Regions from separate parts of the Variovorax sp. GW823-FHT04F07 genome, predicted to be linked through region 2. Evidence: riboswitches for the same ligand, from Rfam matches in the RefSeq annotation. Region 2 holds a riboswitch; the other holds the start of a gene.
The links. A riboswitch is a leader RNA that binds a small molecule or an ion and turns the genes downstream of it on or off. The one in region 2 is predicted to bind S-adenosylhomocysteine.
Positions count from the first base shown of each region.

Region 1 (4,522 bases), on a different contig from region 2:
GGTGGCGATGATGATCTTGCCCTTGGTGCGCACGTCGCGGCCCGCGGCCTCGTCCTGGCGCTTTTCTTCCTCGATGTAGGGAATGAGGTGGGCCACGGCCGACTTCATCACGCGCGCCGACTTCACCACCTGCGGCAGGAACATCTTGCCCTGGCCGAAGAGGTCGCCCACGATGTTCATGCCGTCCATGAGCGGGCCTTCGATCACGTGCAGCGGACGCCCGCCCCTGGCGAGGATCTGCTGGTAGGCCTCTTCGGTGTCCTCGACGATGAAGTCGGTGATGCCGTGCACCATCGCGTGCGACAGGCGCTGGTTGACGTGCACCGGGTGCTCGGGCGTGCCGCGCCATTCGAGCTTCTTGCTGTCGTCCTTGGCGCCGCTCTTGGCGGTCTCGGCCACTTCGACGAGGCGCTCGCCCGCGTCGGGGCGGCGGTTGAGCACCACGTCTTCCACGCGCTCGCGCAGCGTGGGTTCGAGGTCGTCGTACACGCCGACCATGCCGGCGTTGACGATGCCCATGTCCATGCCCGCCTGGATGGCGTGGTACAGGAACACGGTGTGGATGGCCTCGCGCACCGGGTCGTTGCCGCGGAAGCTGAAGCTCACGTTGCTCACGCCGCCCGACACCTTGGCGCCCGGCAGGTTCTCTTTGATCCAGCGCACGGCGTTGATGAAGTCGACCGCGTAGTTGTCGTGCTCCTCGATGCCGGTGGCGATGGCGAAGATGTTCGGGTCGAAGATGATGTCTTCGGGCGGAAAGCCCACTTCGTCGACCAGCACGCGGTAGGCGCGCTCGCAGATCTCGATCTTGCGTGCGTAGGTGTCGGCCTGGCCCTTCTCGTCGAAGGCCATGACCACGGCGGCGGCGCCGTAGCGCTTGACCAGCTTGGCCTCGTGCTTGAACTTGTCGACGCCCTCCTTCATGGAGATGGAGTTGACGATGCCCTTGCCCTGGATGCAGCGCAGGCCGGCCTCGATGACCTCCCACTTGGAGCTGTCGACCATCACCGGCACGCGCGCGATGTCGGGCTCGCTGGCGATGAGGTTCAGGAAGCGGACCATGGCGACCTTGCTGTCGAGCATGGCCTCGTCCATGTTGATGTCGATCACCTGCGCGCCGTTCTCGACCTGCTGGCGCGCGACGGCCAGGGCGTCCTCGAACTGGCCGTTGAGGATCATGCGCGCGAAGGCCTTGGAGCCGGTGACGTTGGTGCGCTCGCCGATGTTGACGAACAGCGAGCCTTCGCCGATGGCGACCGGCTCGAGGCCGGACAGCTTCATGGGAGGGGGAGCGACGGGAGCGGAAACGGATGCGGGAATCTGGGACATGGCCTCACCTGCGGAAGAGTCGGACAGGCGAGCGTCGTTGTCGCCCCAAGCCTGACGATTCGCCTCTGTGGCGAACCGCTGCAACGCTCCTTGGGAAGTCGCGCATTTTAGGTCGATTCGATTGCGCCCTGGGAAAACCCCAGTTTTCATTCCTGCACGTGTCAACAGAATGCGCCCACCGTTTCTGAACGAACGTTCGTGTTTTTAACCAAACGTAAGGGAGTTCGCCGATGGCCAGGAAGTGGAATGTCCGGTTGCAGCATGCAGCCACCCCGATGCGCGCCGTGGCCTTGAGCTGCGGCCTCCTGGCCGCCGCGGCCCTCGCGGTTCATGCGCCACCGGCGCGCGCCGCCGCCGGCGACAGCGCCACGCGCGTCGAGGCCCGCGTCACCTCCGACACGGCGAAGACGAAGTACCCGATCGTGCTGGTCCACGGCCTGCTGGGCTTCGACAACCTGCTGGGCGTCGACTACTTCTACGACATCCCCGGCAGGCTGGCCGCAGCGGGCGCCAAGGTGTACGTGGCGCAGGTGTCGGGCACCAACACCTCCGAGATCCGCGGCGAACAGCTGCTGCAGGAGCTCAAGACCATCCGCGCGCTGGAGCAGAACCCCACGCTCAAGTTCAACCTCATCGGCCATTCGCAGGGCTCGCCCACGGTGCGCTACGTGGCGGCGGTGGCACCCGACATGGTGGCCTCGGTCACGTCGGTGGGCGGCGCCAACGGCGGCTCGAAGGTGGCCGACCTGCTGGCCAAGCTGCCCGAAGGCGGCATCGGCCAGACCCTGGTGGTGAAGGCCGTCGGCCTGCTGACGGGGCTGATCGGCTTTCTCTCGGGCAAGGACCCGAGCCAGCTGCCCGAGGTGCCGCTGAACGCGCTGGCCTCGCTGACCACGGCGGGCGGCGCGGCCTTCGACGCCAAGTTCCCGCAGGGACGCCCCGCGCCGGGCTCGTCGTGCGACGTGAAGAGCGGCGCGGCCGTGGCCAACGGCGTGCGCTACTACTCGTGGTCGGGCGTGTCGACCAGCTTCAACCTGTTCGACCCGAGCGACACGGCGCTGTCGACCCTGGGCAGCCTGTTCTTCTTCGGCGAGGCCAACGACGGCCTGCTCGCGGTCTGCACCACGCGCCTGGGCACCCACCTGGGCGACTACCGCCAGAACCACCTGGACGAGGTGAACCAGGCCTTCGGCAACACCTACGGCAGCCAGTTCCCGTACTACGAGAAGAAGCCGCCGGAGCTGTTCAGGGAACAGGCCGCGCGACTCAAGAGCGCGGGGCTCTGAGGACGCTGCGCATGCGCGATGTGGCCTTGACCATCGGCGCCGTCGCGCTGGTGGCCGCGGGGACCGGCTGGCTGGCGCTCGGCCCCGGGGCGGTCGATGCGCCGCAGGCCGCCGCGCCCCGTGCCACGGCGGCAGTCGCGGTGCCCACCGCGCCTCGGCCGGCGCAGTCCACCGCCGCGGCCCCCGACGCCCTGCTCACCAGCGACCTCATCACCCTCTTCGACCAGGTGCTCGCCGAAGCGCAGGCCGACAGCAAGGCCACGCTGATGGCCCGCGCGCCCGCCCTGCTCGCCCAGCGCCTGCGCGAGGACTGGCGCGTGCGCGCGCTGGCCCTGCTGGAGCGCTACGTCGACATGCAGGAGGCCCTGCGCACCCTGCAGCCGCCCGCGCCCGGCGACCCGGCCTTTTTGCGGCGCAGCCTGGAGGCGCGCGAAGCGGTGCGCCGGCAGTTCTTCGCGCCCGAGGAAATCGAAGGCCTGTTCGGCGACCAGATCCGGCAGGACCAGTTCATGGCCGAGAAGATGGAACTGCTGTCCAACCCCGGCCTCACGCCCGAACAGCGCGCCGCGGCGCTGGCCCAAAGCGAGCAGGCCTGGCTGTCGCCCGCGCAGCGCGAGGTGCGCAAGGAGGCGGTGGCCCATCTGGACGTGATGCGCCAGACCGAGGCGCTGCAGGCGCGCGGCGCCAGCCCCCAGGAGCGCTTTGCCGCGCGCAGCGAGGCCTACGGCTACGAGGTGGCGCGCGGCCTGGCCACGCTCGACCAGGAAACCCAGGAATGGAACGCCCGGCTCGACCGCTACGCCAGCGCGCCCGAGGCCGAGCGGGCCCTGCTGCGCGAGACGCTCTTCAACGAGAACGAGCGCCTGCGCCTGAGCGGGGCCCTGGCGATGCGCTCGGCCGCCGCGCCCAAGCCGGCAAAGTGAATCGGCTAAGTAAGCGCAGGCTTACGCAGGCTGCGCTTCGCCCATGGCCGAGGCCGGCAGGCCGAACACGCGGTCGAAGGCCCAGTTGAAGACGAAGGTGTAGACCAGGAAGAACACCACCAGGCCCAGGTCCATCACCAGCGCCTGCCAGAGCGACACGCCCAGGCCCCAGGCCAGCATCGGCACCAGGAAGGCGATCAGGCCGCCCTCGAAGCCGATGGCGTGGGCGATGCGGCGCTTCAGGCTGCGCCCGCGCACCGCCTGGCGCGACTCCCAGCGCTCGAACAGGGCGTTGAAGGTCAGGTTCCAGATCACCGCGATGACCGAGGCGCCCACCGCCAGCAGGCCCGAGTGGCCGAGCCCCGCGTCCGACATCAGGGCCAGGCCGGCGCTGGCCGCCACGATGGCGATGCCCTCGTAGAGGGAGATGTAAACGATCCGACGCTGAAGGCCCTGCATGACTGTTTCTCTGTGTGTTTGACTGCGATGGAGGGACTTTATTTGCTTTTAGTTGATATAAAAAGTTAACTTATTTCAGTTTTATTGATAGATCGGCACGCCATGGCTTTCTCCAGCGACAACGTCGAGGTCTTCCTGGCCGTGATCGACCACGGCTCGTTCTCGGCCGCCGCGCGGGCGCTGCGCAAGGTGCCGTCGGCCGTGAGCATGGCCATCGCCAACCTGGAGGCCGAGCTGGCGCTGCCGCTGTTCGACCGCAGCGGTCGCGAGCCCCAGCCCACGTCCGCCGCGCGCTCGCTCGAACCGCAGGCGCGGCTGCTCGCGGCCCAGCTGCGGCAGTTGCAGGTGCAGGCGCTGGCGCTCACGCAGGGGCTGGAAGACCGGCTCACGCTGGCCATCGCGCCCGAATTGCTGGCCGCGCCCTGGAGCGGGCCGCTGGCCGCGCTGGCCGACGACTACCCGCTGCTGCAGGTCGAGGTGCTGGCCGCGCCCCAGGCCGACGCGCTGGCGCTCCTGCACAGCGGC
Region 1 is NZ_JBXAIG010000007.1:34,219-38,740, reverse strand. It holds gene metH (methionine synthase) at 1-1,329, opposite strand, end outside; S-adenosyl-L-homocysteine riboswitch at 1,352-1,427, opposite strand; gene AC1RAA_RS26230 (esterase/lipase family protein) at 1,560-2,615, shown strand; gene AC1RAA_RS26225 (lipase secretion chaperone) at 2,627-3,538, shown strand; gene AC1RAA_RS26220 (PACE efflux transporter) at 3,560-3,997, opposite strand; gene AC1RAA_RS26215 (LysR family transcriptional regulator) at 4,100-4,522, shown strand, end outside.
Region 1: another riboswitch for S-adenosylhomocysteine. It lies ahead of metH (methionine synthase); the one in region 2 lies ahead of ahcY (adenosylhomocysteinase).

Region 2 (4,522 bases):
CGCGCCGCGCCGCCCGTGCGGTGTGCGCGGCGATGGCCTCGATGATCTGCGGCCACATCGCGATCGGCAGCGCATGGCCCATGCGCGGAATGCGCAGCAGCGTCGCGCCGGGAATGGCCTCGGCCACGTCGATGCCGCAGGCCACGGGCACCAGCGGATCGACATCGCCGTGGATCACCAGCGTCGGCACCTGCACCGCGCGCAGCGCCGGCTTGCGGTTGCCCGACGCGAACACGGCCGCCAGCTGCCGCGCCACGCCGCCCGGGTTGAGGCCGCGCAGGAAGGCCAGCTGCGCGCGTTCGGCGTCGCGCGCCTCGTCGAGCGGAAAGGCGTCGGGGCCGCGCAGCACGCGCCACAGCTTGGCGTGGTGCGGCAGGTAGGCCTCGAAGCTGGTCGGCGCGGGCGCGAACAGCACCGCCAGCGCCTCGGGCGTGGGCGGCGGCAGGGCCGGGTCGCCGGTGCTCGACATGATGCTGGTGAGCGAGCGCATCCGCCCCGGGTGATGGACGGCCATCTCCTGCCCGATGGCGCCGCCCATCGACGCGCCCACGACGTGGGCGCGCGCGATGCCCAGCGCATCGAGCAGGCCGGCGCAGTCGTCGGCCATGTCGCGCAGCGTGTAGGGCACCTGCAGCGGCCGCCCCGCCATGGCCTGCAGCATCAGCGCCTGGATGTCGGGCACGCCGGCGTGCGGCAGGTGGGTGGAGTGGCCGATGTCGCGGTTGTCGAAGCGGATCACATGGTGGCCGCCGGCCTGCGCCAGGGCGGCGCAGAACGCGTCGTCCCAGGCGACCATCTGGGCGCCGAGGCCCATGACCAGCAACAGCGGCGGCGCCTCGGGGTCGCCGAAGCTGTCCCAGGCCAGTTCGATGCCGTTGGCGCGGGTGCGCCGTTCGGTGCGGGGCGCGACGGCGGTCATGCGGGCCTTTCTTTTCTTCTTGTTACTTGCGCTGCAGCAGCTTCGTGACCTCGTCCACGTTGGCCTGGATGCGCTGGCGCACCACGTCGAAGGCGTCGGCCTGCGACTTGGCGGCCAGGGTGGCCAGCTCCTTGATGTCGTCGACGGCGCGCTGGAACGACTGGCGGCCCAGCTCGTCGAGCTTGGCGAGGTTTTCCTTCGGGTCCTTGCCCGGCATCGCCTTGGCGGCGGTCTGCCATTCGGCGATGGCCGTCTTGATCATTTCGGTCTGTCGCTGCACCACGGTCTGCAGGCCCTGGTAGGACTTCTCGTTGGCCTGCATCAGCGCCTGCAGGTCCTTGCGGCCGCTGTCGAGCAGCTTGCCGGCGCCGCCGGTCAGGTTCAGGTTCTGCAGGCGCTCGGCCATGCCCTTGAGGTTCTTCATCGGATCGAGCATGTCCGCGGCGGACGGCGCCGCCTGCTTCGCGCCGGCGCTGCTGGCGGTGGTTTTTTTCGCGGCGGCTTTCTTGGCAGTGGCCATGGTGCGGAATCTCCTGTGTCGGGTGATGAAAACAATCGAACGGGTGGATGCAGGCAGCGGCCGGGCGGCCGGGGCCCGCCGCCACGATACGCCGGGCCGGCGCGGCTCAGGGCGCTCCAAGCGCGGATTTGCCTGCGGAGTTTCCCGGGGTGGCCCGCGCCGCACGGCCCGGCCTGGCGGGTGTCCGCGCTTTCCGTGATGTGGGATGCCCCGGTCGATTGGCGGGCCGGGCGGCCGCGACTACAATCCGGCGCTCCGAGGAGCGTTGCAGCGCCGTCAGGCGTGAGGCTCGGACCACATCGCAACCACGCTCACCCGCTGTTCTCGCGGTGAGTCTTTCTTCCCCGTACGCAGTGGCATCTTTCAAACCAGTTTTGGAGTTCACATGAGCGCTGTACTCAAGCCCACCCCCGTCTCGACCGCCGACCAGGCGATTGCCGACCTGTCCCTTGCCGCCTGGGGCCGCAAGGAAATCAAGATCGCCGAAACCGAGATGCCCGGCCTGATGGCCATCCGTGAAGAGTTCTCGAAGGGCCAGGCCCTGAAGGGCGCGCGCATCACGGGCTCGCTGCACATGACCATCCAGACGGCCGTGCTGATCGAGACGCTGCAAGCCCTGGGCGCCGAAGTGCGCTGGGCCTCGTGCAACATCTTCTCGACGCAGGACCACGCTGCCGCCGCCATCGCCGCCGCCGGCACCCCGGTGTTCGCCATCAAGGGCGAGTCGCTGAAGGACTACTGGGACTACACCCACGCCATCTTCGACTTCGGTCCCAAGGGCTCGAAGGGCGAAGGCCCGAACATGATCCTGGACGACGGCGGCGACGCCACGCTGCTCATGCACCTGGGCCAGCGCGCTGAAAAAGACCTGGGCGTGCTCGCCAACCCGACCAGCGAAGAAGAACGCATTCTGTACGCCGCCATCAAGGCCAAGCTGGCCGTGGACGACACCTGGTACACCCGCAAGTCGGCCGAGATCATCGGCGTGACCGAAGAGACCACCACCGGCGTGCACCGCCTGAACGAGATGAGCGCCAAGGGCACGCTGCTGTTCCGCGCCATCAACGTGAACGACTCGGTCACCAAGAGCAAGTTCGACAACCTCTACGGCTGCCGCGAATCGCTGGTCGACGGCATCAAGCGCGCCACCGACGTGATGATCGCCGGCAAGGTGGCCTGCGTGGCCGGCTACGGCGACGTGGGCAAGGGCTCGGCCCAGGCGCTGCGTGCACTGTCGGCGCAGGTGTGGGTCACCGAAATCGACCCCATCAACGCCCTGCAGGCCGCCATGGAAGGCTACAAGGTCGTGACCATGGAGTACGCCGCCGACAAGGCCGACATCTTCGTGACCACCACCGGCAACCGCGACGTGATCCGTCACGAGCACATGGCCGCCATGAAGGACCAGGCCATCGTCTGCAACATCGGCCACTTCGACAACGAGATCGACGTCGCGTCGATCGAGAAGTACGAGTGGGAAGAGATCAAGCCGCAGGTGGACCACATCACCTTCCCCGACGGCAAGAAGATCATCCTGCTGGCCAAGGGCCGCCTGGTGAACCTGGGCTGCGGCACGGGCCACCCGAGCTTCGTGATGTCGTCCTCGTTCGCCAACCAGACCATCGCCCAGATCGAGCTGTTCACCAAGCCCGACGCCTACCAGGCCGGCAAGGTCTACGTGCTGCCCAAGCACCTGGACGAGAAGGTCGCGCGCCTGCACCTGAAGAAGGTCGGCGCCATGCTCACCGAGCTGACCGACTCCCAGGCCGCCTACATCGGCGTGGACAAGAACGGCCCTTACAAGCCGGACACCTACCGCTATTGATCCGCGTGCGCGCCGATCAACTGTTGGTAGAGCGCGGCCTGGCCGCGTCGCGTTCGCAAGCCGTGCGGCTCATCGCCGGCGGCATGCGCTGGCGTGACGCGGGCACGGGCGACGCGTGGCGCAACGTCGCCAAGAACAAGGACGAAGTGCCCGAGTCGGCCGAGCTCGAGCTCGCCGACGCCGCCGAGGCGCGCTACGTGTCGCGTGGCGGCCTCAAGCTCGAAGGCGCGCTGAAGACCAGCGGCGTGGACCCGACCGGCAAGCTCTGCCTGGACGTCGGCCAGTCGACCGGCGGCTTCACCGACTGCCTGCTGCAGCATGGCGCCGCCAAGGTGGTGGGCGTCGACGTGGGCCATGGGCAGCTGCATGCGCGCATGCGCGAGGACGAACGCGTGGTCGCCATCGAAGGCGTCAATGCGCGGGCGCTGTCGCCGGCTGACCTGCAGGTGGACGATGAAGAAGACGCAGAAGCTGGCGAGGCGGTCGAAGCTGTCGAAGCCCCGCCTGAACCGCGCTTCGACCTCATCGTCGGCGACCTGTCCTTCATCTCGCTCACGCTGGTACTGCCGGCCGTGGTGCAGTTCCTGGCCGACGACGGCCAGTTGCTGATGCTGGTCAAGCCGCAGTTCGAGCTGCAGCCCGGCCAGGTCGGCAAGGGCGGCATCGTGCGCGACGAGGCGATGTACGCTGTGGTCGAGAAGCGCCTGCACGACGCCTGCGCGGCGCTCGAGCTGAAGGTGCTGCGCTGGTTCGACAGCCCGATCGCCGGGGGCGACGGCAACCGCGAGTTTTTCATTCACGCCGTTCGTGCTGCTGCCAAGGCGGGCGACGGTTCCTAAGGAGACGCAGGTGCGCCTTCCGCTGAGTTTCGAATTCTTCCCGACCAAGACGTCCGAAGGCGCGGTCAAGCTGCGCGCCGTGCGCCAGCAGCTGTATGCGCGCAAGCCGCAGTTCTGCTCCGTCACCTACGGCGCGGGCGGCTCCACGCACCAGGGCACCTTCGGTGCGGTGCAGGAGATCCTGGCCGAGGGCGTGGACGCAGCCAGCCATTTCTCGTGCATCGGCGCCACGCGCGCCACCGTGCGCGAGCAGCTGGCCGAGCTGAAGGCCATGGGCGTCAAGCGCCTCGTGGCGCTGCGCGGCGACCTGCCCAGCGGCTACGGCATCGGCGGCGAGTTCCAGTACGCGAGCGACCTGGTCGCCTTCATCCGCGAGGAGACCGGGCGCGACTTCCACATCGAGGTGGCCTGCTACCCCG
Region 2 is NZ_JBXAIG010000003.1:760,150-764,671, reverse strand. It holds gene AC1RAA_RS18855 (alpha/beta fold hydrolase) at 1-919, opposite strand, end outside; gene phaP (TIGR01841 family phasin) at 942-1,439, opposite strand; S-adenosyl-L-homocysteine riboswitch at 1,691-1,759, shown strand; gene ahcY (adenosylhomocysteinase) at 1,825-3,264, shown strand; gene AC1RAA_RS18840 (TlyA family RNA methyltransferase) at 3,270-4,103, shown strand; gene metF (methylenetetrahydrofolate reductase [NAD(P)H]) at 4,114-4,522, shown strand, end outside.